3 regions of the Paenibacillus thiaminolyticus genome follow, and region 3 is predicted to be linked to each of the others. Evidence: riboswitches for the same ligand, from Rfam matches in the RefSeq annotation. Region 3 holds a riboswitch; each other region holds the start of a gene.

Region 1 (10,035 bases), 3.0 Mb from region 3:
CCATGCTGAGTTTGCGCAGGGTCTGATAGGCTTCCTCTTCGGTGCAGCCATTTTCCTTCATCAGAATCCCTTTCGCCTTTTCCACTGCTTTCCGCTCTTCCATCTTCTGCGACAGCTTCGATAGATTTTGTTCCAGCTTGCGTATTTCCTTGCCTTTGGCTATGGTCACTTCAACCATGGGAATGAACGACTTTTCATCGAGCGGCTTCACCAGATAACCAAGCGCACCGATAGAGGTTGCTTTTTCAATCGTCTGTTTGTCGCTGAATGCGGTCAGAAGAATAACTCCGCCCGCCAGCTGCTCTGAAATGATTCGTTTACCCGCCTTCAACCCATCCAGAATGGGCATTTGAACATCCAGGATGACCAGGTCGGGCAGATGCTTTTTGCATAATTCGATGGCTTCAAACCCATCAGAAGCTTCGCCTACTACGTTGTAGTCCGCCTCTTCCAGCATCTCACGAATATCCATTCTTGTAATAGGTTCGTCGTCGACTATTACAATTTTTCCATTCATGTATCATGCACCTCAATGTCGATATTTGCTTGTATCTGGCTAACCGCCTACTCCTCCAAGTATGCCCGAAGAGCTTCCACTCCCACGTTCTCCATCGTCGAGACCTCGAAAATGCGCTCTGCGCCCGCCGCCTGCAAATAAGCTCTCGCTTGCGCGATATCCTCATCCGTCCGGGCGAGCTCTGTCTTGGTCACGATTCCTATGACCGGCTTGGCGAAGACCGTCGCAAAGGCCGGCGGAAAATAGCTTTCTTCTTTTGTGCAATCTTGCACAAGCCCGATGACATCGGCGTCAACACTCGAGACAAGCAGCATCTTGTACAAATAACGGTTCTCGATGCACTCCCCCGGCGTATCGATCGCTTGGTCGAAGGTCTCCACAGCTTGTGTCTTTTTGTAAGCAATCTCTTGGCCATGCAGCCATTGGCACAGCGTCGTCTTGCCCGAGCCGGTGCTGCCGGCGAAAATGATGGTCTTCATGTGCGCTTCTCCTACGTTCTCGTAATCTTCGCAGCCGAGAAGCCAAGAATGTTATGCAGGCCCAGCAGAACTTCGTTCACGGCCGACTCCACGGATGAGACATCGCCTGTAATGACGAGCGATCCGCTGAAGCGGTCAACGAAGCCGATCTGCACGCCGGCCGCCTTGGTCGCGATGTCCGCGCCAATAATGGAGGCTTCGCTTGGCGTGATGGTCATAATGCCGATGGCATCCTGCGCTTCGCTCCCCAATCCCAGCTTCTTGTAAATATCCGGGTTCGGGTTCGCGATAATATGAGCCAATGTGACCTGCTTCCCTGGCACGTACTCCTGAATGACGCGTTGCTTTTCGTTATGTTGGTCCATACTCTCATCACTCATTTCTTTGTGAGAAACAACATCAAATAGCCATAAAAAAACATAAAGACCCCTTAAAAGTTCACGTGGAATTTTTAAGAAGCCTCTTCGCTTTGATCGTATGCAACACGCCTTTGTGTTACTTTTACTATACTTTGTAGCTGCAAACGTTGTCAACCTGAACACGCATGGTATTTATTTGATTACTTAATATTGAAACATTTTGTTCAAAATTTCGACAACGTCAGGAGCGGCCGGAACGCGCGGATTCGTGGCCGTGCAGCCGTCCTTGAGCGCTCCTTCGGCAATCGATGGGCTCATCTCTTCCAGCAGCGCTTCGTCCACGTTGCATTCCCGCAGTGATTGCGGCATGCGCAATTGCTTCTGCAGCTGCTTGATCGCTTGAACCAGGCTGCGAACGCCGCTCTTCGGATTCGGTGCCGACAGTCCCAATATCTTGGCAATTTCGGCATATCTGACCGCCGCGGCATTGCTTTCCTCTTTGCCGTAGCCCGGCTTGTAATCGGCATTGAATTCAATCACATGCGGCAGCAGCAGCGAATTCATGCGCCCGTGCGCAATCTTGAACTTCGCTCCGGCCACATGGGCGATGCCGTGATTGAGGCCAAGCGACGCGATATTGAACGCCATGCCCGCCAGACAGGAGGCATTGTGCATTTTCTCCCGCGCCTCCAGGTCGTTCCCGTCCTTGTGCGCTCGCGGCAAATACGCAAAGACCAGCTTGATCGCCTTCTCTGCCAAAGCGTCGGACACATCATTCGCTTTGGTGGACACATAGGCCTCGATCGCGTGAGTCAGGACGTCCATCCCCGTATCGGCGGTAATGAAGTCCGGCACGCTCTTGACCAATTCCGGGTCCAAAATCGCTTCCTGCGGCAGCATGTCATCAGACACGAGCGGGTACTTAATGTTCTTCTTCTTATCGCTGATCACGGAGAATGACGTCACTTCCGAGCCCGTTCCGCTCGTTGTCGGAATCGCCACGAACGGCATATTGTGCTGATTCAATATTTTTTGGGCAAAAATCTTCATCGCCTTGGCCGCATCGATCGCGGATCCGCCGCCAATCGCAATCATCCGATCGGCCTGGAACGCGCCAAGCGCTTCCACGCCCTCGGTCACGATCTCGATTGGCGGATCGGGCACGATATTGCTGAAAATGTATTGCTCATTGCTCTCATGCAGCCGTTCGAACAGCATGTTAATCATCCCCGACTTGACCATGAACGGGTCGGTGACGATGAAGATTCGTTGATTCCGCCATTCCATCAGGCGATCCAACGCGCCTTGCCCCAGATAAATGTCGGTTTTCATCGATATTTTGTCCATAACAGGCACCTCCAATGAAGTAGTTCGCAATAAAAAAAGAGACTTTTAAAAGAACGGATTCCTTTAAAAGCCTCTTCGCTTATGATATAGGTGCACGCCATTGTGCAACTCGTCATCATTCAATTGTCTACCATCACTCTACACCGTCAACCGGACATTCGTCAACCCGCCCGATCACGGCTGCCGCTATCGGCAGGCAGTAAAAAAAGGGACCTGCACGCCATTGTGCATCCGTTCCTCGGCCTTGAAGAACGTCCCTGCTTCCTAAGCTATACGTCATCGTATCTGTTCGGCGGCGACCACCCGGCTGTGCCGACATCAGCGTCGGCTGCCTTCCTGGAACCTAAAAAAAGCCTAGCGAGGCGGTTATCGTCACTAGACTCGTAAACCAGCCACTTTCGCCTCGAAATGACTGGTCCTTCAAAGTTACTAGGCAAAAGACCTGACTTAAGACCGTGAATTCGGTCTATCACAGTGGCGGGACCGCGTTGGATTTGCACCAAACTTCCATTGCCTATAACTTCTTCTGTTGTGCATGACGTGAATGGTCGTCCATTCGACACCATTATAGCACAAAAAAGGGGATTGGCAAGAGGGCGCGATCAATCAGAAATGTTACTACAAGAAGTACCGGTACTTTTACATCGAAATGTGATGAAAATGTCAAGCGCCTAAGTAGAAAATTGATGTAATTTGTCGAATATGTGGAACCTATGATATCGTAGAGAAAGAAAAAATCCACATTATCAAAGGATAGCTACAATGGATGATGGAGACACGATAAAGAATGAAAGAGGCGCATCACATGTTTAATGAGATCGAAAAAGAAGCCGTTTATAATGTCATTTATAAAAGAAGAGACATTCGGAATTTTCTTCCGAATCCTGTACCAAAAGAGATTATCGACCGAATTTTACAAGCGGCACACCATGCACCCTCTGTAGGATTTATGCAGCCATGGAATTTCATTATCGTGGATTCTATGGAAGTCAAAGAGAGATTAGCTTGGGCGACAGAAAAAGAAAGACGAGCTTTGGCGATTCATTACGAAGAAGAGCGCGCTACCCAATTTTTAAGTTTAAAAATTGAAGGAATTAAAGAGGCACCCTTAACGATCTGTGTCACCTGTGATCCAACAAGCGGGGGCTCGCATGTACTAGGACGAAATTCGATTCCGGAGACGGATATTCTCTCTACAGCATGTGCAATCCAAAATATGTGGTTAGCGGCGTGTGTAGAAGGCTTAGCCATGGGATGGGTAAGTTTTTACAAAAAAAATGATGTTCGAGATATTTTGCAAATACCTCCGCACATTGACCCTGTTGCTTTAATTTCCATTGGATATACGGACGACTACCCTTCTGCTCCCATTTTAGAACAAGTGAAGTGGGAAAAACGAAAATCTCTTGAAAATCTAATATTTCATAATAAATGGGGAGAACAATAAGCGAATGGATTGTAACAAGCTATAGTTATTTAGCTTGTTACTTGTCATCGGCTTTGTTCTGGGCAATTTAGAACATATTACGGGTACAGGAATAGCCCCCCGCCCTGTCCGTTGCTGTGCTTCTCGTGCAAACGATCCAGGCAGAAGCTGTAGCTTTCCTACAGCTTCTGCCCCTAAGCCGTCATAGCGGTACTTTTTCCTCCAGCAACTGGTTTGCTGCAGCAGTTATCCTGCTAATTCCTTTCATTTCCCCACATTTTCAAGGAACAAAGATCACGGATTCAGGTTACTATTTACTCCTATGTGATGGTAAGGCCAGTAGAATTGTTCATTATTCGCCGGGTATTGACAAAAGGGTTTGGAATTGAAAATGGCTAAAATCGCGGCTTCGATTTTGCGATCATCTTGCCTGCCATCCGCTGTAACCTTGATTGTTAAATGGATTCTAAGGTATAATTTTCTCGCCAGTATATCGTTGTAAGGGAGTAAACATCATGGAAAAAGTTCTCATTTTCGGACATAAAAATCCAGACACAGATACGATTTGTTCCGCCATTGCATATGCAGATTTGAAAACACAATTGGGCTTCGATGTCGAGCCGGTTCGCCTCGGCAGCGTGAACGGGGAAACGCAGTTCGCCCTGGATACGTTCCAAGCGGAAGCGCCGCGCCTGGTAGAGACCGTGGCTAACGAAGTGAACGGCGTTATTCTCGTCGATCATAACGAACGTCAGCAAAGCGCCAACGACATTGATCAAGTTCAGGTGCTGGAAGTGATTGACCATCACCGCATTGCGAACTTCGAGACGAGCGGTCCGCTGTACTACCGCGCAGAGCCGGTTGGCTGCACCGCTACGATCTTGAACAAAATGTATAAAGAGAACGGCAAGACGATGAGCAAAAATATTGCCGGCCTGATGCTGTCTGCCATCATTTCCGATTCGCTGCTGTTCAAATCCCCGACTTGCACGGAGCAAGACGTGGCTGCCGCCCGCGAGCTGGCCGCTATCGCCGGCGTCGATGCGGAGAAGTACGGATTGGACATGCTCAAAGCCGGTGCGGACCTGAGCGACAAGAGCATCGAGGAGCTGCTCTCGCTCGACGCGAAGGAATTCACCATGGGCAGCGCGAAGGTGGAGATCGCGCAAGTGAACGCGGTGGACGTGAACGATGTGCTGTCTCGCCAAGCGGAAGTGGAAGCGGCATTGTCCGACATGATCGCGAAGAAAGGCCTTGACCTGTTCGTGTTCGTCGTCACCGATATTTTGAACAGCAATTCTGTCGCCATTGCGCTCGGCTCCAAGTCGGATGCCGTCGAGAAAGCATACAATGTAAGCTTGGAGAACAACACCGCGCTCCTGAAAGGTGTCGTATCCCGCAAGAAGCAAATCGTGCCTGTGCTGACAGACACATTGAGCAAATAAATCCCCACAGCCGGATATTAGGACAAGCCACCGGATGTGGACCCAATGGACCGGGCCGCGCTTACCAGTGCGGCCCGCCGTTTTGTTTCCTCCCCTACTTGCATTGACATCACCGCCAGATCGGCAAGGGGGCATCAGATAGCTTCCCTGGATGGAACGAGGTACAAATAGATGTGGAAAAAGTTGTTGTTCCTGCGTAATAAGAAATAGAAGGACATCTTATCCTGTCCCATTGGGATAACGTACATATAAGCCCAGAAGGGCATTCTCATCCTGATCTAGTGGGACACGTCGATTCGGTAAGCCTGTTTGGTAAGCAAAATCCTGCTTTAATACAGCAATTCGATATGGACGACTCTACCAGAAAGGGAATCCTGCAAAATTACAGGAATTTCCCCCGATTCCCTTCGGTTCGGAGCAAAAGGCACTAAAATGATGTAGATGCGCAGCATTTCCTCGCAATGTGGAGTCATTGAACCGAAATTCCTGTAAAATGGCAGCAATTCCCTCCACACGTTCAAGCCACAGGGGGCGATGATGCCTCGAGAAGACGGCGATGTCTCCAGAAAGGCAACGATATCTCCAGAAGGCGATGACTCCCCCAGGTTCCAACACCGTCTCTTGTATCCCGTAAATCAGGCCGTTGAGAATGTCCATGGGGGCTTTTGGCGATTCATTTTTTATGCGGCGGATCATAAATTTATTAAAAAAACGCCCCCGCCACGCATTTGCGTGACAAGAGCGCCTTTTCCAAAAATCACAGAAAATAATTCGTTATCGACTGATCGCTGGCCAATATCCCTTCGCTGTCCAGCTTTTTCTTCAAATACTGCTTATCCGATGAAATGAAAACGCTCATAATGAGATCGACGACAAACAGAAACGTGATATGGTTGGACATAAAAGCGCTGTTATTGACCGAGATTTTATCCGGCGCAATAATATCAACCACCGCATTTTCCGTAATCGGCGATGAGTCATAACAGGTGACTGCCACGGTCTTGGCCTGATTGACCTGCGCGATGGAGACGGCATCGATAATCTCCCGCGTCGAACCCGAACGCGAGAAGGCGATGACGACATCCTCGGGACCGCATTGGGAGGCCGCGATTTTCATTTCCCTGCTATCGTTGATGGCATCGGCATGAACGCCGATAATCGCGAGCCGGTTCTTCAATGCCATGGCCGCGAGGAACGAATCGAACAAGCCGATGAGGACGATTCGGCGCGCCCCCTTCAACAGCTCGACCACTTGATGAAGCTGATCTTCTGTAATAAGAGCCGAAGTGTTGACGATCAGCTCGTTATAGTCGAGAGCCAGCGCATCAATGACGTTAATCTCGCGTCTCTCTTTCTTCTTGGCCTGCATATCCCGGTAAAACGCATCCTGGGCAAACGCGATTTTAAAATCGTTGAACCCTTTGAAGCCCACCTTTTTGCAAAAACGGTTGATGCTTGTCTCGGATACGCCGATTTCATTCGCGATCGCCGTAATCGTGTTACGGGTGATGAATTCCGGATTGTGTATAACAAAATTGGCGATTTGATTTTCGCCGTATGTTAATTTTTGCGTTTGCGATACAATTTTTGCGATGACCGCCGGAACCTGTGAAGACATGGTACCTCCTCCTGACTGCCAATGGGAAAAATGCTATCCGGTAACCTCGTTAGCACACCCCATTATATCATATCAAGGGAGGCAATGAGAAAATCAGGCCAGCATCATTTTCCATTTTGCCGCCCTCCGGCGGAGCTCGCCTGCATCTATCTCCCCCGTCTGAACAAGAAACGCGTAATCGAGCGCATTCGGCATACAGGGCAGGTCCAGCATCGTCTTGCAGAATGCATGCGCCGCGATTTCACTGCATTTCACCACGCTTGATCTCTTCGTATACCAGCTTCCGAGCTTGAAAATCTCGATCGGCTCCAGCGTCTCATTCGTGAATTGCCCTGTTCGGTACTCTGTATAATGAAAAAACTCATGCGCCAAATGAATGTCGATCAGCCGATCCAGCTCCTGTTCCTGCTCCTCGCATCCATTCCCCATCACCGTCCGGTACGCCTGCCGCATATCGCGGAGCGACGAGGCATAGATGATAATCGCCGGCGGATTGTTGGCGAAATCAATCTGCGCGCGGAAGCTGACATTGTGGAAGGTGCCGGACCGGTTCGTCACTTCATACTGCAAGCCTTCCATCTGACACAGCTCCCGGATGGACTTCCCCTTGCCTTTGTAGGCAGCCGCCGTCTCTCTGCCCCGCTCCAGCGACATGCACACATAGTACGCCATTCGGTCCTTCGGTATTTTGTGGAAAAGGGGGTCCTGCTCCAGCTCCGCGCACGCCAGCAACTCATCGGACCCTTCCTCTTCCGCCAAGCGGCAGATAACCTCGTCCGGCATACCTTCCCCTCCTTACTGATAGGCAACGACGATTAGTTCTTCTTCCTCTGTCAGCATCTCCGTCTCGATCTCGAGAATCGACATCAGCTGTTCCTTCGTCTGCATTCCGGTCAAATCAAGCATCTTCTCCCGATAAAAGACGAATACCTTCGGTATCGTGGCGTTCGCGTCGGAGTAGATCGTATTGTCATCCAAAAAATCTTGCAACCGGCCCCCGAACTGGGCCTTGGTCACCTTCGCAAAGTGGACATTCCCCTTCTTGAACCGGACGACGCCTTCCCGATCGAGCACGCTCACATAGGTCGTCTTCTTCTTGATCAGGCCGAAGAACGATTTCTTCGTCTCCTCGCAGGCAAACAGGCTCCAGCGGCCGCACTGGGATGCCAGCTTCATGCTGTCCGCCGGCTGATCGACCGAGCTGGCGGCGATGGCGGCCATCTCCTTGACAGACAGCGCTTGCTGGCCCAGATCTTTGGAGCGAAGCTCTGTCGAGCCGGTAGCGACTGCCCGCAGAATGTTTTTCTGGCTGTCGATCTCGATCGTCACCTCGACCGTATCCTCACTGGCTCCGGACTTGACAATGCGCTCGACGATTTCGGACCGAATACGCTTGATGTCCTCTTCCGTCGGATTGACGACGGTTCTCTCCAACTGCTCCTTCACCATCGCCAGGGCGACGCCGATGGTCGACACGTAAGGCGCGTTATTCGCGATCTGGAAGCGGAGCCGCTCCCGCTCCGCCATCGCCGGGACGAGCACCGCCCCGCTGCCGCCGCCGCCGACCAGCGTCACGAACGAACGATCCAGCTCATAGTCCTCGATCATCTCATTGACGGTCTTCATCGTTTTGTCGATCGCGATATTCATCACCTGTCTGGCGGCCTCCTCGACGCTCAGGCCGACATGGGCGGCCAAGGCTTCCCATGCCCGCACGGCCGCTTCCTTGTTCCCCCGCGCGTAATCGCCTTCCGGAACATAGCCGAGAATGTTGGCCGCACCGGCCAGCGTGTAGGAGAATTCCTTGCCGTTCCCGCACTCGAAAATGATATATTCGGCCGGATCCCCTTCCCGCGGGCTGACGAACTTGACCTTCGGATTGACGATCTGCTCCGTCGGGGCGAATGCCTCATATTCCTTGCCCGCAATATGGGCGCTTCGCGGACCGACGTCGATGATCTTCCCGTTCGCCACCTTAATCATGCTTCCGCCGGCAATACCCAGCGTCCGGACATCCAGGGACTGCAAGTAGGTCCGGTGGCCGCCGACCTGGGCATTCTTGATCATGACCTTCCCGTTCTTGATGACGGAAATATCGACGCTTGTGCCGCCGACCTCAAAAAAGATGCCGTCCGACACCTTCTCATACATCAGCACGCCGGCAACACCGGCAGCAAGTCCTGACAGCATCGTCAAAATCGGACGTTTGCGCACCTCGTCGATACTCATAACACCGCCGTCGCAGCGCATAATCATGAGCGTAGATTGAATATTCGCGTTTTTGACCGATTTCTCCGTCATATTTGCCGTTTCCATCATTTTCGGAATGAGAGACGCATTCACGACCGCCGTTCTTGTCCGTGTCTTGAGTCCATACAACTGGGAAATTTCATGCCCGCCGGTGGCATACATGCCTTTGCGGCTCGCTATCTCGACGACGCGGAGCTCATTAGCGGGATCATCGACGCTATACGCCTCGGAAGCGACGATAACCTCCGCCCCCTGCCGTGCAAGCTCGTCAATAGCGGCTTCGATGTCCTCGTCCCGCAAATTTTTGGAATCCAGGTAGGTATGGTAGGTCTTCAAATATTTTCCCGGCGCCAGTTCGATGTCCCCGGGATTCGACTCCGAGCGCGCGCTCATGCCGTCAAGGCCGGAACCCATGCCGATAATGCCAACCCTGGCAACATCCCCTTCCAGCAAGGCGTTCGTCGCTTGCGTCGTTCCATGGGCGATAAAGGTCACATCGTCCGGAGCAATGCCCTCGCTCTCCAAAATCCGCTTCAATATTTGCACAATTCCCTTCGCCACACCGTCTTCGTCATGATGTGTCGTTGGAATCTT
Region 2 (10,035 bases), 2.8 Mb from region 3:
CGACTGAATCCTCCGCTTCAATGTCCAGATCGTCGGCATAAGGCAGCACGCCGATCACCGGAATACCTGTGCGCTCTTCGAGCCAGTCGAGCCCGGGCTGCAGCAGCGTGACGTCGCCACGGAATTTGTTGATGATGAATCCTTGAACGCGCTCACGTTCATGCGGCTCCAGCAGCTCCAAGGTGCCGACGATCGAAGCGAACACGCCGCCGCGATCGATGTCCGCGACGAGAAGGACAGGAGCCTCCGCCCAGGCAGCCATGTTCATATTGACGATATCATTTTGCTTCAGATTGATTTCGGCCGGGCTGCCTGCCCCCTCCATGACGACAATATCGTAGGCGGCACGCAGCCGGTTCACCGCGTCCACCACGGTCCGCTTCGCTTCGGGCAGGAAGCCGGAACGGTAATCGCGGGCGCTCAGGTTCTTATAAGGCTTGCCATGGACGACGACCTGCGAATGCATGTCCTTCGTCGGCTTGAGCAGCACCGGGTTCATATCGGTCGTCGCCGCGATGCCGCAAGCTTCTGCCTGCACGCCCTGCGCGCGCCCAATTTCCTTGCCGTCCGGCGTCACATACGAATTGAGCGCCATATTTTGCGACTTGAACGGGGCTACCCGGAACCCGTCCTGCTTGAATATGCGGCATAGCGCCGTCGTCACGACGCTCTTGCCGACGTCGGAGGCGGTTCCTTGCAGCATGATCGTCCGCCCCTGCGGCCGTTCTTCCGTCTCCTTCGCCCGTTCCGCGCCTTGCCCGGCGCCGGATTTCTCGCTCATATCCTTCACCCTTTCCCGGTTGCCGCCAGGAGAAGCAGCAGCAAGCCGACGGTCTCCGTCCATTCGTTAATCGCGCCGTACGTATCTCCGGTCAGCCCGCCCAGCTTGCGCGACAAGTATTGCATCGGCAGGCAGGCCCCCGCCGTGCACAGCAGCGGCGCGGCGACGCTCATCATGATGGCGGCATCCGAAGACGAGAGTCCCAGTCCCGTGAGCACGCCCAGGCTCGATCCGGCATCTGCCGTTCCCGATGCTGCGACGGCCAGTGCGGCAAGCGCGAAGCCTAGCAGATAGGCGATCGTGACATGCCCGGCCTTCACGCCAAGGAAATACCCGCCGAGTCCCTCTTCCGGTCGCGCCTGAGGCTTGCTCGCCAGTGCCAATACCATCGTGACACGCGACCAGATGAACGGAACGATAACCCAGCCGTTCCACAAGCCCAGCTCCATCAGAGAGACGAGGAGCGTCCATTTGAGCAGCAGCAGCAGAACGCATGCGATGACGCCCATCGCGCCGCTGCGGCTATCCTTCATAATCTCCAGCATCCGTTCGCGGGAACGCGAGCTGAGCACGCCGTCGGCCGTATCCATCCAGCCATCCATATGCAACCCGCCCTGAAGCGCAACGGCCAGGGTAAGCGTCAGCGCAGCCGCCGGGAAGACGGGAAGCAGATGCTGGAGTCCCCAGCCTGCCGCCCAGACCAGCCCGCCGATGCAGAAGCCCGCCAGCGGGAAGAAGTAGGTGCTTCGCTTCAGCACCTCGTTCGTGAACGGCACCGAGAACGGAACGGGAATTCGGGTCAGAAATTGCATCGCAGCGACGAGTCCTTGCCATGTCCGCTTCATAGCTGCACCTCCCGGCTCTTCAGCTCGATCGGAATGCCTGCCGTCACCAGATACACTTCATCCGCCTTGCCGGCGATGCGCTGGTTCAAGCGGCCGGCCGCATCACGGAACATCCGGCCGAGCTTGTAGACAGGAACAATGCTGTCCCCGACTTCGTTCGTAACCATCACCAGCGTGCCGCGGAAGCGGCCAGCTTCCTCCGCAAGCCTTTCGATGCGCGCCTCCAGATAGCGCTCGGCTTCCAGGCTCTCTCCCCATTGCCGCTCCGCCTGAAGCAGCTCGTTCGACAGCCAGAGCGTCAGGCAGTCGATGAGTACGGCCGGCCCCTCATAGGCGGCCTCTGCATCCGCGCTGGTGATGGCGAGCCATTCCGGCAGCTGGAACGGCTCGTTCACCGTCTTCCAGCCGTAGCCCGATTGCTCCCGGTCCGACTGGTGGCGGCGAATCCGTTCGCGCATCTCGTCATCATGGGCTTCCGCGGTCGCGACGTAGATGCCTCCATCCAGGATGCGCTTCATGAACAGCCGCTCCGCGAATCCGCTCTTGCCGCTCCGCGCGCCGCCCGTTACGAGGACAAGCTTATTTCCTTCGTCGGCCGTACCCGTCATTCTTGTCCCTCGCTATCGTCGGTGTCTTTGTTGGATACGCCCGCTTGGGCGAAGGTCGCCATCTCTTGCATAATGCGCAGCGCAGCGTCGATAATCGGGAACATCAGAGCGCCGCCCGTTCCTTCGCCGAGGCGCATATTCAAGTGCAGGCCCGGCTTCAGGCCAAGCTCGGCCAGCAAGGCGGCATGACCGCGCTCTTCGGACAGATGCGAAGCGATTAGATAAGGCTGCGCCGCCGGGGCGAGCCGCACCGCTGCCAGCGCCGCCGCACTGGAGATGAAGCCGTCGACGACGACCGGGAGCCGATGGGCCGCCGCGCCGAGAATGACGCCGGTCAATCCGGCGATCTCCAGCCCGCCGACCTTCGCGAGCACATCCAGCGCATCGTTGCGATCAGGCTGGTTCACTTCGAGCGCCTGGCGCACAACGTTGCATTTATGCGCCCACTGCTCATCGCCGATGCCGGTTCCCCGGCCGACCGTCTCTTCCGGCGCCAGTCCGGTCAAGGCGCACAGAATAGCGGCGCTCGGCGTCGTATTGCCGATGCCCATTTCCCCAGTAGAGAACATGCGATTGCCAGCCTGAACGCATTCGTCCACCGTGTCGACGCCGGCCAGTATCGCCGCCACCGCCTCGTCCCGGGTCATCGCCGGGCCTTGGGCCATGTTGCCGGTTCCGCGGCGCACCTTGCGCGATTGCAGCTGCGGATGGCTCAAATCGGCGTTAACGCCGACATCGACGCAAATGACCTCGGCTCCGGCCTGACGCGCCAGCACATTGACGGCTGCGCCGCCGGCAAGGAAGTTCATTACCATCTGCGGGGTCACTTCGGCCGGGAAGGCGCTGATCCCTTCCGCGCATACGCCATGATCGCCCGCCATCACAACAATCGCCTTTTGCTTAAATTCAGGGGTGACTGTCCCCGTAATGCCGGCCAGTTGAACCGCTATCTCCTCCAGCAGCCCGAGGCTCCCCGGAGGCTTCGTCAGCTGATTTTGATGCGCAGCGGCTGCCTCCATCGCCGTCTTGTCCACACCAGAGATCCGCCCAATTACTTCGCTAAGCCGTTCATTCATCGCATTCATCTCATTCATCTCATTCATCTCCGTCTTCACATAGTTGGTTGCTAGCTGTCATTGCCATTGATGTTCATCCCAATTACAGAAATGATTCTTCTCCTGCGTGTTCGTCACTCCATTTCCCGCCATGCCGTGGAATCAGCCTGATTCCCGTTCATGGCTTCCTCGTTACCGGATCTCGCCGCTTTCACGACCCCGTAACCTGCACGTTACCGCTCCTTCATGCTGTCGTTGCTTCTCATTGACGCGTCTTCACGACGCTGCTGTCTTCACGTTGACGCGCCCTTCACGACGCCGCTCCATTCACGTTGTCTCTGCCTTCACGTTGACGCGCCTTCATGACGCCGCTGCATTCACGTTGACAAGACTTCATGACGCCGCGGCCTTCACGTTGTCGCTGCCCAATCTCTCGTCGCCTTCATGCTCTGGCTGCTTCATCGTCCACTGTTCTGGCTTCCTCTTCCTTCTGTGCCTCTGTTCCCGCCTTCTGTTCTGCGTCCGTATGGGCCGGACACATTAGCAGCTGCGGACGGCCGTTCCCCGGATGCGGCACGATGGCGGCGCGGGTATCGAAGTAGCGTGCGATGACATCCGGAGACATCATCTCTTCCGGAGCGCCATCGGCTGCGATGCGCCCCTCATGCACGACGACGAGCCGGTCGCAATACAACGCTGCAAGATTCAGATCGTGAAGCACGGAGACGACCGTCAAGCCGCAGTCCTGCTGCCAGTCGCGGACGACATCCATGAACTGCACCTGATACCGGATGTCCAGATAGGTCGTCGGCTCATCCAGCAGCACGATAGACGGCGACTGCGCCATCAGCTTCGCCAGGGCGACACGCTGGCGCTGACCGCCGCTGAGCCGGTCGATCGGCCGCTCCTCCAGTTCCATCAGCTGCAGCCGCTCCATAATCGAATCGATATAGGGTCCGCTGTCCTCCGCCTCCGAGCCGAACCAGGATTGATACGGGAAGCGGCCCATCTCAACAACCTCGCGGACCGTGTATCCAATCGGCGGAAGCGACTCCTGGAGCAGGACCGCCATCGTTTGCGACAGCGATTTGCGCGTGTAGGAGCGCAGGGTGCGCCCCTTCAGCTCGATGCGCCCGCCAGCAGGAGAATCGGCGCCGGACAGCAGCGACAGCAGCGTCGACTTGCCGCTGCCGTTCGGCCCGATGATGCCGACCCATTCCCCGGCGCGGACGGTCAAGGAGACATCGTTCAGCACCGTTCGGCTGCCGTAGCTTTTGCTGATATGCTCGGCCTGAAGAATCGGCTCTCCCGGGCGGATCTGCCCGGATGAGGCCCCCGGCTTCGCTGTAAGTTCCCGATGCGCGGCTCCCGTCTTCATGACCATCTCCTCCGTTTCGACCGTTTATTTCGGATTAGCAGATACGCGAAGAACGGAGCGCCGATGAAGGCGGTCACCACGCCAAGCGGTATTTCCGTTGGCGCCAGCGCCGTCCGCGCGATCGTATCCGCCCACATGACATAGATCGCTCCGCCTACAGCCGAGAACGGCACGATCAAGCGATAGTCCGGGCCGACCAGCAGCCGAATCATGTGCGGGACGACGAGCCCGACGAAGCCGATAACCCCTGATACGGAAACGGCTGCCGCCGTAATAAACGTCGACACGAGCAGAACGACCCACTTCGTGCGCTCGACATTGAGTCCGAGATGAGACGCCTGCCGCTCCCCAAGGGCAAGCAGGTTGAGCGGACGGGCATAGGCGATCAGGGCGATGAGCCCGATCGCCATATACGGCGCCAGCACGGCAGAAAAAGACCAGCCCCGCAGCGCCAGGCTTCCCATGACCCAGTACAGAATCTCGTTGATCGTCTGCTTCGACATCGCGACGAGGAAGGAGACGATCGAGCCTAGGAACGCCTGCGTAACGACCCCGGCCAGAATCAGCGTCTCGATCGGGATCTTGCCGTCTTCTCTCGCCAGGCGCATGACGGCCAATAGCGTCAGCGTGCCGGTCACGAAGGCGACGATCGGAACCGTCCACTGGCCGAGCAGCGCATACTGCAGGCCGAAGTAGATCAGGAACGCGGCGCCGACGGAGGCCCCGGAAGACACGCCCAGCGTGTACGGATCTGCCAGCGGATTGCGCAGCACGCCCTGGAAGCCCGTCCCCGCCAGCCCCAGCGACGCGCCGACGAGCATCGCGAGCACGACGCGCGGGAAGCGGACCTTCAGCATAATGGTCGCCGAAGCATCGTCCCAGGTGACGGGAATGAGCGATTCCAGTCCGGGAACATGATGCAGCAATATTTTCGCAATCTCACCCATTGGCATCTTCACCGATCCGACGGACAGACAGCCTACAATAGATAAAAGGAGCAGCGCCAACATCGCTACTCCAAAGCCAAACCCTTTTTTCATCGATATGTCCATCCCATCATCTATTTGAACAAATCAGGATAGATCGCCTTCGCCACATCCTGCAGCGCTTCGGCCACACGCGGGCCCGGGCGGCTCAGCTTGTTGTTGTCCAGTCCGAACAGCTGATTGTCCTTGATCGCGGTGATGGCTTCCCAGCCGCTGCGTCCGCGGATAATGTCCTCCAGCGTCTTGTTCGTCTCGCTGTCGACAAGGTCCTTCGCGAACAGAATGACGTCCGGATTCTCCTTGATGATGTTCTCCTCATTAATCTGGTTCCAGCCGGTCATGTCCGCGGCCGCAATATTGACGCCGCCTGCCAGCTCGATCAGCTCATTCATGAATTCGCCGCTGCCGACGGTCCAGCCCGGAGAAAATTCAATATAAACCTTCTTTTTGTCGGTAACGCCCTTGACCGCTTCAGCGACGTCATCGCGCATCTTTTTCATCTGATCGGTAATCTCTTTTGCTTCCTTCTGATGATCGGTAATGAGACCATACAGCTCGATGTTGCTGATTACATCGTCATAGGTTTTCGGCTCGACCTTGAAAATTTCAATGCCCAGCTCGCGGAATTTGTTGACGGCTTCTTCCTTCATCGAGATGCCGCTAAATACGACATCCGGCTTCGCCGCAATGATCGCTTCCTCATTCGGTTTCGTGATGCCGCCCATTTTCGGCTTCTGCGTCGCTTCTGCCGGGTAATCATCATAATCGGACACGCCCACGATATTGTCGCCAAGGCCAAGGGCAAATAATGATTCCGTCTCTGCCGGCGATACGGAAATGATCCGTTCCGGCGCTTTGTCGAACGTGAATTCATGCCCGGTCGCATCCTTCACCGTCAGCGGATAGGTTGTCTTCGCGGCATCAGAAGCCGCATTGCCGTTCTCCTGCTGCTGCGCAGATTCTGGAGCCTTGTCCGCCTCCTTCGACGGAGCCGCTCCGCAAGCCGCCAAGCTCAAAGCCAGCACGGCCGCTGCCGCGACCGCTATCGTTCTGTTCCACCATTTGTTCATCATGTTTATCTCCCTCACTTACCTGAATATCATGCCTGCTTCATTGCCGAAGCAGTGCGAACGCCGTCCCTTCACGCGGAAGGGCTGGCTCCCAGTCTTCCTGGTGCGGCATCCTGCCTTACCAACTTTTCCATCCGCTTCGAGGCGGAATTGTCAAAGAGCGCACAAATACAAAACCCCCGATCCTAGGATCGGGGGAACGCAGTCTCCTGGATAGGACCTTCCGAACTGAACTGCAAAGCCATCTCACGCCGTTAGACAGCATGACCGCTCAGCAGCAACAGGAAGTCCATTCCAATGACGCCGCTCCTCTCCGCGAAGGAAATAACTCGTCCTCCTATCGGGCAGGTCTCCTGACTTAGGAGCATCTTGCTGTGCTCGCCTTCCCATCAGCGGATTCACCTGAATCCGCGCAGACAGTGGCATTCTGAGCGCAGCACTCCATTTACAGTGGCGGGACCGTGCCGGATTCACACCGGCTTCCCTATTATCCTTGGGCACAAGCTCAATGCTCGTGCGGCGCAAGGACCCGATAGATTACTATTCGCTTGTCTTTCCATCATAGCTTGACTATTGATTATAGGGGAATTACCCTATCCTTGCAATAACATTCCTCACAAACTTCAGGGCATCTATCTGTTCCCTCGCTCACCCGCCGCTCGCTCCATCAAGGAAGCCGCTCCGCCCGCAGGAACTTCCAGCGGCGGGGAGACTTTGCAGCCGTAATCAAGATCCCTGCCCCGATCGGGACGGTCGCTTCCCAGAACGTCTTCTTCGGGAATGCGAGCGTGTACAGCCTCCGCACCATTCCTCCGTGCGTAACGACCAGCACATCAGGCCGCGCCTCATACGCGTTGCCTACCCGGCCTGGCCGCTTCCGGCGCAGCCGGGCCGTTCTGCAGCGCTCGCCGCCCGGATCAGAACCTTCCCTGTCCGGCTCGCATTCCCGCCGATGGCGCTGTCCGCGGGCGCCTTGTCCCGCCGCCACAGCCGTTTGTCTCCCGGCCTTCTGCAGAATCTCCCACCAGACATGCGCCGTCCGCGTGCTGAATGTCTGCCATGGCTCGCCGCGCGGCGGCTGAACGGAGGTCATATCATCCAGCCAGCGGCGGTAAGCCGGATCCTCCTTCAGGTCGTTGTACGTCAAGCCTTCCCACATGCCAAAATCGTATTCGCGCAGCCTCGTATCGACGTGAGCCCTTCCCGCATCGCGCGGACGCAGCTGAGCCAGCGTCTCGCGGCAGCGCCGCATATCGCTCGTATACAGGAGCGGCGCCGGATGGGCGACTGCCCTGCGCATCGGCCGCAGCACCTCTTCCGCTTCCGGGAGAAGCGGGCTGTCTGTATAGCTGATATACCGCCGCTCCACATTCGCCTGCGTCAGCGAATGTCTGACGAGCGCGAACCGCACGATGACGCTGGATGCGCCTGAACGGCGGCGGATATGCCGGGTGCCGCAGCGCGGAGGCTTGGGCCGGGCTTGTCGTCTAGCTCCTGCTTGACGCCGCTTGCGGCGAACGGGGGGAGCTTTGTATGTGCGCTTTTGTTTCATTTCATCCCATTACTCCTTCATTCGCCTTTCGTCTACAGGAGCCATCCGCCGCAGGCCCAGAGGACGCTTGCGGCCAGGATGGCGAAGAGCAGTGTGCTTCGGGTCAGCAGCCTGCACACTGCCGCAATATGTTCCCCTCCCGTCTCCTCGACGGGATCGCCCATATAGGCGCGGAAGGAACATACGCCTTTGTAACAATTCAATCCGCCAAGGCGGATGCCAAGTGCCCCGGCGGTTGCCGCTTCCGGCCAGCCGCTGTTCGGGCTCGGATGCTTCGGCGCATCGCGCAGCGCCGTCTTCCATGCCCGCTTCGCGTCATAGCCGAACAGGGCGCATATGACGATCAACAGCGCGGTCAAGCGCGCCGGTATCCAATTCGCCAGATCATCAAGCCGCGCGGAGGCGTAGCCGAGATTGGCGTATTTCTCATTTTTATAGCCGACCATGGAATCCAATGTATTGATAGCCCGATAGGCCATAGCCAACGGCGCGCCGCCGATAGCCGCGTACAGGAGCGGAGAGATGACGGCATCCATAATATTTTCAGCCACCGTCTCGACGGCAGCGCGGGTAATTTCCGGTTCATCGAGCGTCTCGGTATCCCTTCCTACGATCATGCCGACCTCGCGCCGCGCTCCCGCCAGATCACCTTCTACCAGTCGGCCATAGACGGCCATTCCGGCATCGCGGAGCCCTTTGGTGGCAATGGTCGTGCCGATGAGCAGCGCCTCAACCGCCGCGCCCAGCCAGACGTTGATAGCATAGAGCCCTGCCAGCACACCCCACGTCAAGGCAAATGCCCCGCCCGCCATCACTAGCGGTAGCAAGAAGCCCAGCGGCTTGAGCGCCGCTTCGGACGGAGCCGCTCTCCGGATAAGGCGTTCCAGTGCCGAGATCGCTTTCCCCATGCCGATGACCGGATGGGGGAGCCACCTTGGATCGCCAACGAGTCGATCCCATACATATGCTGCGATGATTATTATAGCCGCGATCATGATTGCTCACCTGACTCCTCTTGCCTGCAGCCCGTTCCTCCACCGCCGTGGCACCGTTCCCCGGCTGCCTGGCAGTGGCGCGCCTGCTTCTCTTATTCGAACAGCGGCCCGTCGTCTTCCCGCTGCGTGCGCACCGCCTCCGCCACGGTGCCGTACACCAGCCGCCCCACGGCGGCGCCCAGCGTCGTCGCGGTGCCCCCATAACGGTGCACGGCCTCGTAGCGTCCGCTGTCGGCGATCGCGATCGCCACCGCATCGGTGGTCGTTCCCGTCGCCACGCGGCCCGTCTCCTTGTCGATCACCCGCAGATCGTCCAACGCCGCGCACTTGGCTTCCGTAGCGGTAATGACCGCATTCCATACCGCCGCTTCCGCGAGCTTGCCGTCCAGCACGATGATCGTGTTGATCGTGCCCGGCTTCAGCGGCTCGTAAGCGGAGTATACCTGCCGCGGCAGCCCGGCGCGGGCGGCGTTGCCCGTTCCGGCCGTCGTGACGCACAGCAAGGAGAAGCCGTCGCCCTCCTCTTCCATCACGGACGCATGGGTCACCTTCGCCGCCGTCATCAGGCCGACCGTCGTCGCCGGCGCGTAGCCTTGCTGGAGGCATATCTCCTGCATATATGCGGCCGGATCGGAGCAATCGAACCCTGTCCGAACCATCCGGTTCATGATGCGCGACGCCAGCTTGGAGCCGCCGTTCCATACCGCGCTGCTCCATACCGGAGTCCGCTCCGGCAGTTCCACGGTCATGGTCTCGCTGCCCCAG
Region 3 (10,035 bases):
CCAACGTAACATGAACCGCTTCTTGCCGGGGGGCAGAAGGCTTGCGTCGCTTGAACCACCGCATCATCGAACCCACCTTTCTCCCGTTCCTGTATCGTGTTCAGGAAACAAGTATAATGTATTCGCTTACAGTTCCATTATAACATGGAATGCCTTTGCTTTCCTCTGTTTTCGGACCTATTTACAGAGGTAATAGGTAGCAAAAGCGAAAGCGGGCATGACCGTCGCGTTGCTCGAGCGGAAGGATGATCGGACCTATGAGGCGGAACAGCAGATGAACGCCCTCTATCCAGGGCGGGCGATCACGTACGATGTCGACCTGAAGGATGCTTCCCGCGTCGAGAGCGCGATCAAGGAAGCCGCAAGTTTTCCGGATTTGGAATGAGCGCCTACAGCACATCCAAAGCGGGCCACATCGCCTTCGCCAAAATGGCGGCGCTAGAACTGGCCCGCTATCGGATTCGCGTGAATGTCATCTGCCCCGGGGCCATCGAGACCCATATCATTGAAAATACGGACCGAAGACCGTCCGTAGACCGCATCACGATCCCGGTCGAGTATCCCCAAGGCTGCCAGCCGCTTGAACATGGGCCCAGCAAGCCCGAGCAGGTCGCCGATCTGGTGGCGTTCCTCGTATCGGATGCCTCCAGCCACATTACCGGCGCCCAGAACATCATTGACGGAGCGGAGTCGCTCCTGTAGGCAGCAGGCCGCCCAGCCGCCGCGCATCCGCGAAGGCGGAAGCGCGGTGACGGGAAGCACAATGACGGGAGGCGCGATGGCGAGAGATGCAGCCATGCGGGCAAGGCTAGGCTATCCTCATCGCGGCTTCATGGCACCGTAAGCCGAGCCTGCCTCGCCCGCGCTCGCGTCACGCCGGCTTACCGCTTCGCTGCCGCGGAACGGGCTTGGCGCACCGACACCGTCGCTTCCACCATATGCTTGAGCGCGGCTACGGTCTCTGGCTCATTGCGCGTCTTAAGCCCGCAATCCGGGTTAATCCAGAACGACTCGGCCGGCAGCACCGTCAGCGCGGTCTCGATGAAGCGCTCGATCTCCCCTACGGATGGGACGCGCGGACTGTGAATATCATAGACGCCCAAGCCGATGCCGAGCTCATACCGCTCCTTCCTTAGCGTATCAACCATGTCTCCGCCGCTGCGCGCTGTCTCCAGCGAGATGACATCCGCATCCATGCGGCGAATCGTCTCCACCATATCGGAGAAATCGCAGTAGCACATATGCGTATGAATCTGCGTCTCCGGCACGGCCCCATTCGTCGCCAGCAGGAACGCGAGCACCGCCCATTCCCGGTAACGCGCCGCATCCTCGGCCTTCAGGGGCATCCCTTCCTTCACGGCCGGCTCATCGACCTGGATCATGCCGATTCCCGCCTGCTCCAGCTCCTGAATCTCCTGGCGCAGCGCGTAAGCAAGCTGATAAGCGCACTGCTCGCGCGGAACATCGTCGCGCACGAAGGACCAATTGAGAATCGTGACCGGTCCGGTCAGCATTCCCTTCACAGGCCGCTTCGTCAATGATTGGGCATACGCCGTCTCCGCTACGGTCATCGCTTCGCGGAAAGCCACATCGCCGTACAGAATCGGCGGCTTGACGCAGCGGGAGCCATATGACTGCACCCACCCGAACTTCGTAAAGACGAAGCCGTCCAGCTTCTCCCCGAAATATTCGACCATGTCCGTACGCTCGAATTCACCGTGCACGAGCACATCGATGCCGATCTCTTCCTGAATCCGCACCCAACGCTCGATTTCCTGGCGCAGGAAGGACTCATACGCCCCGGCGCTCCATTCGCCCTTACGGAAGCGGAGCCGCGCCTTGCGAATCTCCGCCGTCTGCGGAAGACTGCCGATTGTCGTCGTCGGCAACAGCGGCAGCTCCGGCCAACGGCGGCGCTGCGCTGCGCGCCGCTGCTCATACGGCGCGCGGCGGCCGCCATCGGCCTCCGCATCCCGGATCAGGCGCTCTACCGCCTCGACGACATGCGGACGCTTCCGCGCCGGCTCCTCGCGCCAGGCGAGAACGTCAGCCGCGCTCGCTTCCAGCAGTGCCGCGCTCTCCGCCGTCGGCTCGGACAGATGGGCGGCCAGCCGCACCGTCTCGGCCACCTTCTCGTCCGCGAATGCAAGCGCTCCGCGGACATACCCCGGCAGCGCTTCCTCCCGCTCCGCCGTCAGCGGCACATGCAGCAGACTGCAGGACGGCTGCACGATCCAGTGCGACCGCGGCACGATCGGCTCGATCGACTCCAGCCAGGTTGCCGCCGCAAGCAAGTCGGCCCGCCAAATATTGCGCCCGTCAATGATGCCGAAGGCGACGCGCTTCCCGGACGGAATGCCGGTCTGGCGAAGCGCCGCTTCGTTCCGCTCCTCCCCGTGGACGAAGTCGAGGCCGTAGACATCCACCGGGAGCTGCAGGAACGAATCGAGTCCCGAGACCGAATCGAAATACGTCTGCACCCAGATGGTCAAGCCCGGCGCCGCTAGGCGAAGCCGCTCGTATACGGCTTGAGCCGCCTGCCAATCGTCCGCCGTCATCGGCTTCACGAAGGCCGGCTCATCGAGCTGCACGCAGGAGACCCCTTCCGCCTCCAGTTCATGCAAGATCCGGCCGTACACATCAGCGAACTGATCAAGCACCTGCCGGCGTTCGCCTTGCGGGATGCCCTTGATGAAGCGGACATAGGTGTACGGGCCGACCAGCACCGGCTTCCCTTCGATGCCCAGCTTCTCCTTCGCTCTCCGGTACGAGGCTAGCGGCCGATTCTCGGTCAGCACCGGTGGCTTCCCTTCCCATTCCGGAACGATATAGTGGTAGTTTGTATTGAACCATTTGGTCATCTCGCAGGCGACCGCCGTCTCCGTGCCGCGCGCGAGCGCGAACATCAGATCCGCGGTAATCGGACCGCCCTCGTAGCCGAACCGTTCCGGGATCAGCCCGAACATGGCCGTCATATCGAGAACATGATCATACCAGGAGAAATCATTGACAGGAATGAAATCGATGCCTTCCTCCTTCAGCTTCGCCAGGCGAAGCAGCTCGATCCGCTCCATCTCCGCCTCCAGCTCGCTTAACGTCAGCTTGCCTGCCCAATACTGCTCCAACGCCTTCTTCCATTCCCGGTCGTATCCGATGCGCGGATACCCGGATACACTCGTCATCACTTGCCCTTTTGCCATGTCGCGTCTCCTCTCCTTATCGGAACTTCCTAGCGGGAGTACAGGGAAAATAAATTCAATAATTCTTATCCGTTAACAAGGAATTAAATCGCAATACACCCTGCCGCGGGTCTTCATGCTCCTTCGGGACAGGCTGCTTCCCGCCCTGAACGCATAGAGCCGCTATCACCATACGCAAAAAAGGACATCCCAGCCCTAGGCACAGAGATGTCCCGTAAACGTCCGTAACGGAGCATTGAATAAGACCCGACCGTGCACATGCATGCGAACCGAGCTATCCAGTCTACGAACACTTCCCTATCTCCCGTAGGTACAAACAGTGCTGTCAGAACAGGCAGGTCTCCTGGCTTCAGCGTCATCGGTGGCGGCAGCCTTCCCGGTCAATCGACCAGTGGCTTCATAAGCCGCGCCTCGTCTGTCACAGTGGCGGGACCGCGCCGGCTTCGAACCGGCTTCCCTATTAAGCTTTGCCGTTACGCAAAGCACCTGTTCCCCTATGTTGTTGATCCGGACTGTGCCTCAGCAGAGGCGTTCGTCCGATTGAGAATGATTATATACGCAAGCGCGCGGAATGACAAGTTCTTTTTGCCTCATTTCATTTCACGGGACATAGCGTATCCTTGTCAACCGGTACAGAAAAATCAGGACGAGATTGCTTTCGTCAGGCCACAGATGATAGCAGGGGCGGACAACGAAAAAAGACTGCCAGGAATGATCCCGGCAGTCTTGCTTCCATCTGCAATGCTTCTATTCTTATCCATCATCGCGACGGAGGACAGTCTCTCCTGTAACGCGTCCGTCAGATCGCCATACCGTCATGGACGATGACGATGTCCTCGCCATTCGCATCCAGCACCAGCTCGCGGTTGTCCAGGAACCACAGATCGTTTTCCTCCATGAAAAAGGTAATTCCGTCTACCGTCTCCGACACCGCCGGATGCTGCGGCTGATCCTTCATTATGCCGAAGGAATAGGGCCCGGATGCACTGAATCCGCTATATCGGACGAAGATGCGCACGGTATCCCCTGCTGTATAGCCCCAATCTGATTGAAAGCGTTGACTCGCTTCCGCTGTCACCCGTAAGTGCATGCTCGTTCCCCCTTAACCTTATGACCGTAATCCGATCATACCATGCGGGCACGGCCTTGAAAACCTTGACTTTCCGGTTACAATTTGACACGCTGCAGCCGCAGCGCATTGAGCACGACCGATACGGAGCTGAAGGCCATCGCCGCGCCCGCAAGCCAAGGAGCCAGCAGGCCGGCTGCCGCCACCGGGATGCCCAGACTGTTGTAGACGAGCGCCCAGAACAGATTCTGCTTGATGTTCCGCATCGTCCGCCGGCTCATCTCCATCGCGTCGGCGATGCCGTTCAAGTCTCCGCGCATCAGCGTGACGCCGGCCGTCTCCATCGCCACGTCCGTTCCGGTTCCGATCGCGAACCCGATATCCGCCGCCGCGAGCGCCGGCGCATCATTGATGCCGTCGCCCACCATCGCGACGACGGTGCCGTTCTGCTGCAGCTCGCGGACATGCTGCGCCTTCTGTTCGGGAAGGACCTCGGCGAACACGTCGTCCAGCCCGACCTGGCCGGCGATGGCTCGCGCCGTTCGCTCATTGTCACCCGTCATCATGACGACGCGGATGCCCATGCCGTGCAGGCGGCTGATCGCTGCCTTCGAGGATGCCTTCACCTGATCCGCTACGGCCACGATGCCTTCCCAGCGCCCGTCAACCGCGACAAGCATCGCCGTCTTGCCCTCGATCTCCAGCCGCTGCAGCTCCGCTTCGGCTTCCTCTGCATCAATGCCCTGCTTCCGCAGCAGGTTCCGCGTGCCGATAACGATATCATGCCCATCAACCCGGGCTATAATGCCGAAGCCGGGCTCCGCCTGGAACGATTCCGGCGTAAGCGCCCGCAAGCCCTTGGCGTCGAGGCCCTTCACGATCGCCTGGGCGAGCGGATGCTCCGATCGCCGCTCGGCGGCAGCCACCAAGAGCGCCAGCTCTTGCTCGCGTTCCGGAACATTCGCGATGAAGTCAGTCAGGGAAGGCTCGCCTTCGGTTACGGTGCCCGTCTTGTCAAGCACGACGGTCTGCACCCGGTACGCTCCTTCCAACTGCTCGCCCCCGCGGAACAGAATGCCGTATTCCGCGGCACGCCCCGTCCCCGCCATAATCGAGGTCGGTGTAGCCAGGCCGAGCGCACAAGGGCAGGCGATCACGAGCACGGCGATCAGCTTCTCCAGCGCTTCCCCGAAGTTGCCGGGCGCAATCGCGAAGTACCACAGACCGAAGACGACAACGGCGATACCGACGACGATCGGCACGAAGACGCCGGATATTTTGTCGGCAATGCGCTGTATCGGGGCTTTCGAGCCTTGCGCTTCCTCGACGATGCGGATAATTTGCGCCAGCGCGGTCTCGGCGCCGACCTGCGTCGCCTCCATCGTGAAGGCGCCCTGCGCGTTCACCGTCGCGCCGTACACGCGGTCGCCCGGCTCCTTCTCGACCGGAACGCTCTCGCCGGTCAGCATCGATTCGTCGATCGTCGATGTGCCGTCAAGCACGATGCCGTCGACCGGTATCTTCGAACCGGGCCGCACGATGACGCGGTCGCCGACCTGCACATCATCCACCGGCACTTCCTGCTCGATGCCGTCGCGGATGACGGTGGCCGTCTTCGCCCGCAGGCCGATCAAGGCGCGTATCGCTTGCGAAGAACGGCCCTTGGCCGCCGCTTCGAACCATTTCCCGAGCAGGATAAGGGTAATCAGCACCGCACTCGTCTCGAAGTACATATCCGGATGATGGGTTCCCCCCCGTATCCATTCCCATACGAGATAGACGCTATAGAAATAGGCGGCTGACGTTCCGAGCGCGACGAGCACGTCCATATTTGCGCTGCCGTTGCGCAGCGCCTTGTACGCCCCGCTGTAGAAGCGGGCGCCGATAATGAACTGAACGGGCGCGGCCAATATCATCTGCACCCATGGATTCATGAACCATTCCGGCACCCAGATCCACGAGGTGAACGAGAAGTGTCCTACCATCGACCAGAGCAGCGGCACCGACAAGATAGCGGAGATGATGAACGAGTTGCGCAGCCGCAACGCGGTCCGGTTCGGCGCCCCCTCCGCTCCCGCTTCCCCCGTCTTCACCTTGCCCTTATAGCCGAGCTGTTCGATCTTCTGCAATATATCTTCCGGACGCAAGCCGGTAAAGGTAATGCGGGCCGATTCGGCGGCCAGATTGACATTGGCGGAGTCGACCCCCGGCAGACGCTTCAACCCTTTCTCAATCCGGGTCGCGCACGCCGCACACGTCATCCCTTCGATGTCCACATCAAGCGTCTCCGCCGGAACCTTGTAGCCCAGCTTCTCAATCTTATCCGTGACCTGCTGAAGCGAGAGCTGTCCTTCGTCATATTCCACCGTCGCTTGCTCTGCCGCCAAATTCACGTTCGCCTTCACGACGCCGTCCATCCGGCTCAATCCCTTTTCGATCCGGGTCGCGCAAGCAGCGCAGGTCATGCCTTCGATTTTGACGGTCTGCTGCTTGGATGCCATTCTGTGTCACTCCTTTTATTCAGTATACCCCTGCACCCTATATTCCAAGCGAAAAAGAAAACTCCCCGCAAGGAGTTCCTCTATAATGGATGGATGCTAGCGGCCACATCCGCTTCCGCCGCTTAAGAAACGACGTCGTAGCCTTGATCCTCGATCGCTTCCCGAATCTTCTCCGGCTGAACCTTCGCCGCTTCGTACATAATCTTCACCTGCTTGGAGCCGAGATCGACCTGCGCCTCGCCGCCGGCCTCCTGAACCGCCTTCTCGACCGCCTGCTTGCAGTGTCCGCATGTCATGCCTTCTACCTTCCAAGTTACTTCAGTCATTGTTAATTCCTCCTCAGGATGGATTAGAGGTTGTGCAAAAGGTCCGACCTTTGTGAACACGCCCTGCTATTTCAATAATTTGTGTATCGTAACGAGCAGCTCATCAATGACTTCATCATCGCCATCTTGAAGCCGTTCAATAACGCAGCTCTTCATATGGCCTTCGAGCAGGAGCCGTCCAACGGAATATAACGCCGATTGGATCGACGCGATCTGATGCAGCACCTCATCGCAATACGTATCCTTATCGATCATCGACTTGACGCCGCGCACTTGCCCTTCGATGCGGTTCAGACGGTGAATCAGCTTCTTCTTCATCTCGGCCGAATGATGGCTCTTCCGTTCGCCAGTTGCCTCAGGGCGATGGCAGGCCGTCTCGCCAGCCCCCGCCTCTATGCCGTTGACTGATTCATCGTTGCTGATAAGCGCGTCTTCCCGGGAACTCATCTTATCACCACCTCTTGGACTCATCATAGCATACCCCCCTACCCTATGCAATACCTATTTTTCATGATTTTCATTTGAATTTGAATTGTTACCCGCAAATTGTTTACAATTTAAAGTATCAGCATGACTGCCGATACGTTGCACGCGGCCCTGTATATGCTTGAATTTACATACGTACACACGTACATAAGGAGGCACCATCAGCATGAGTGAATTCACGAAAGTTACACGCGTAGCGCTTATCGGATCCGGCTTCGTCGGTTCGAGCTACGCCTTTGCCCTGTTCAACCAAGGGCTGGCCGCCGAGCTGGTTATCATCGACGCCAACCGGCCGAAGGCCGAAGGAGACGCCATGGATTTGAATCATGGGCTGCCGTTTGCGTCCAATATGCGCATTTGGGCCGGCGATTACAGCGACTGCAAGGACGCAGACCTGGTCGTCATCACCGCAGGGGCCAATCAGGCTCCCGGAGAGACAAGACTCGATCTGATCGGTAAAAACGCGAGAATCTTCCAATCGATCGTGCAGCAGGTCATGGAGAGCGGCTTCAATGGCCTGTTCCTTGTCGCGACGAATCCGGTCGATGTGCTTACGTATGCGACCTGGAAATATTCCGGCCTGCCGGCGAACCGCGTGATCGGGTCCGGCACGATTCTGGACACCGCCCGGCTGCGCTATCTGCTCGGCGAGCGCCTGGAGGTCGACCCGCGCAACGTCCACGCTTATATTATGGGCGAGCATGGCGACACGGAGCTTCCGGTATGGAGCAACGTCAGCATCGGCGGCCAGCCGCTGGCCGATTACCGCAAGACGCATGGCCAGCCGACCGATGAGGAGTTGAACCGCATCTTCATCAATGTCCGCGACGCGGCCTACCACATCATCGAGCGCAAAGGCGCCACCTACTACGGCATCGCCATGGGGTTGGCCCGCCTCACGAAGGCCATCCTGAAGAACGAGAATTCCGTGCTCTCGGTCTCGACGCTGCTGAGCGGAGAATATGGGCTGGAGGATGTCTATCTCGGCGTTCCGGCGGTCGTCAACCGCCAGGGCATCCGCGATATATACGAGCTTCATCTCTCCGAGGAGGAGAAGCAGAAGCTCCATCACTCCGCTTCCGTGTTGAAGGAAGCAATCGCATCCATCTTCCCGTCCTGAGCCTGAGCGCGCCGGCATCCTGTCCGGCGCGCTTTGGCGCTTTATTGGGGCGGCTGTGCCGTCCAATCGCGCGCCGCCGGAACCCCTCCCGCGGATTCGGCAGCCGTAACCGCATTGATAATCGCGTAGGCCAGCGTCTCCGCGGCCCACATCCCGGCCAGATCGGCCGAGGCGTCCACGCCCCCGGTCGTCATGGCGAACACCGTATCGCCGTCGAACATGGTGTGGACCGGGAAGATTGTTCTCGCGAGCCCGTTATGCGCCATCTCCGCCACCTTGTTCATCTCCGTCTTCGTCAGATTGGCGTTGCAGGCGACAAGCGCAATCGTCGTATTGGTGCCTGGCTTCATTCCGGCGAAAGGCTTGTCCAACCCGGACAGATAACGAAGCGGCGCGAGGAAGCTGCCCGGCTCGTCCCCTCGCGCTCCCGCCGCCGTCCCGCGATGGCCCGGATGCCGGATCTCGCCCACCGCGTTCACCGCGACCGCCGCTCCGATGACGAGCCCGCTCGGCAGCTTCACGGAAGCGGTGCCGAAGCCGCCCTTCATGGACCGTTCCGGCCCCGCATACTTGCCGACGGTCGCTCCCATGCCAGCGCCCGCGTTGCCTTGCGCCGGAGGAGACGAGGAGGCAGACGCCGCTGCGGCATAGCCCATGGCGGCCGTCGGCGTCACATCGGGCCGGCCGATGGCGAGATCGAACAGTATCGCCCCCGGCACGATAGGGACCCTCCCTACCCCGACATCCAGCCCGATGCCGCGCTCCTGCAAATACCGCATGACGCCGTGAGCGGCTTCCAGTCCGAACGCGCTGCCCCCGCTCAGGCAGATCGCATGAACATGCGGAACCATCGCGGTAGGCTGAAGCAGCTCGGTCTCGCGCGTGCCGGGAGCGGAGCCCCGGACATCGACGCCGCATATCGCGCCCTCCTCCGCCATGATGGCCGTGCAGCCTGTCAGTGCGGCCTCGTCCTGCGCATGGCCGATCCGAATGCCCGGCACATCCGTAATACTGCCGGGATAAGGCAGCGCCTGCTGCCCTTCATGATGTCCGTCTAGTGATGTCATGAATGAAAAGTCCCCTTCCGCCTGTTGAAATGATCGTCACTATAGCTTCGCGATGGCGGCCGCCTCCTCCTTTTTTTCGTGGAACGAGATCGGCTCTGCAGTCATCCTTATATCCCGCTCCGGCCCACGATAGCAGGCTCAAGACGCCCGGCCGCAAGAAATAGTTGCTCTCCACAGCCGTTCTGGTCATAATGAGAGAGATCTTTAATTTTCCCAAGTTGGAGGTGTTCCTATGAAAATGCGCGTATCTGCCGTCCAGTACCATC

The links. Region 3 has a riboswitch for cobalamin ahead of metE (5-methyltetrahydropteroyltriglutamate--homocysteine S-methyltransferase). Riboswitches for the same ligand answer to the same signal wherever they lie in the genome.
Region 1: another riboswitch for cobalamin. It lies ahead of FLT43_RS12095 (1-propanol dehydrogenase PduQ); the one in region 3 lies ahead of metE (5-methyltetrahydropteroyltriglutamate--homocysteine S-methyltransferase).
Region 2: another riboswitch for cobalamin. It lies ahead of FLT43_RS11300 (ABC transporter substrate-binding protein); the one in region 3 lies ahead of metE (5-methyltetrahydropteroyltriglutamate--homocysteine S-methyltransferase).

What each region holds. Positions count from the first base shown of each region.
Region 1 covers NZ_CP041405.1:2,687,582-2,697,616, forward strand. Annotated here, with positions in the region: gene FLT43_RS12080 (ANTAR domain-containing response regulator) at 1-517, opposite strand, end outside; gene FLT43_RS12085 (EutP/PduV family microcompartment system protein) at 565-996, opposite strand; gene FLT43_RS12090 (BMC domain-containing protein) at 1,008-1,361, opposite strand; gene FLT43_RS12095 (1-propanol dehydrogenase PduQ) at 1,560-2,702, opposite strand; adenosylcobalamin (AdoCbl) riboswitch at 3,086-3,237, opposite strand; gene bluB (5,6-dimethylbenzimidazole synthase) at 3,508-4,149, shown strand; gene FLT43_RS12105 (manganese-dependent inorganic pyrophosphatase) at 4,644-5,573, shown strand; gene FLT43_RS12110 (MurR/RpiR family transcriptional regulator) at 6,331-7,191, opposite strand; gene FLT43_RS12115 (hypothetical protein) at 7,285-7,974, opposite strand; gene FLT43_RS12120 (hydantoinase/oxoprolinase family protein) at 7,987-10,035, opposite strand, start outside.
Region 2 covers NZ_CP041405.1:2,500,907-2,510,941, forward strand. Annotated here, with positions in the region: gene FLT43_RS11270 (cobyric acid synthase) at 1-781, opposite strand, end outside; gene cobS (adenosylcobinamide-GDP ribazoletransferase) at 787-1,626, opposite strand; gene cobU (bifunctional adenosylcobinamide kinase/adenosylcobinamide-phosphate guanylyltransferase) at 1,623-2,234, opposite strand; gene cobT (nicotinate-nucleotide--dimethylbenzimidazole phosphoribosyltransferase) at 2,231-3,310, opposite strand; gene FLT43_RS11290 (ABC transporter ATP-binding protein) at 3,732-4,667, opposite strand; gene FLT43_RS11295 (FecCD family ABC transporter permease) at 4,664-5,707, opposite strand; gene FLT43_RS11300 (ABC transporter substrate-binding protein) at 5,728-6,723, opposite strand; cobalamin riboswitch at 7,050-7,271, opposite strand; gene FLT43_RS11305 (histidine phosphatase family protein) at 7,391-8,275, opposite strand; gene cbiB (adenosylcobinamide-phosphate synthase CbiB) at 8,308-9,270, opposite strand; gene FLT43_RS11315 (adenosylcobinamide amidohydrolase) at 9,363-10,035, opposite strand, start outside.
Region 3 covers NZ_CP041405.1:6,339,369-6,349,403, reverse strand. Annotated here, with positions in the region: gene FLT43_RS27935 (DUF3939 domain-containing protein) at 1-67, opposite strand, end outside; gene FLT43_RS30955 (hypothetical protein) at 218-385, shown strand; partial or broken gene FLT43_RS27930 (SDR family oxidoreductase) at 355-702, shown strand; gene metE (5-methyltetrahydropteroyltriglutamate--homocysteine S-methyltransferase) at 882-3,200, opposite strand; cobalamin riboswitch at 3,517-3,705, opposite strand; gene FLT43_RS27920 (HesB/YadR/YfhF family protein) at 4,000-4,290, opposite strand; gene FLT43_RS27915 (heavy metal translocating P-type ATPase) at 4,368-6,770, opposite strand; gene FLT43_RS27910 (cation transporter) at 6,893-7,096, opposite strand; gene FLT43_RS27905 (metal-sensitive transcriptional regulator) at 7,163-7,543, opposite strand; gene FLT43_RS27900 (L-lactate dehydrogenase) at 7,749-8,702, shown strand; gene FLT43_RS27895 (P1 family peptidase) at 8,744-9,769, opposite strand; gene FLT43_RS27890 (carbon-nitrogen hydrolase family protein) at 10,002-10,035, shown strand, end outside.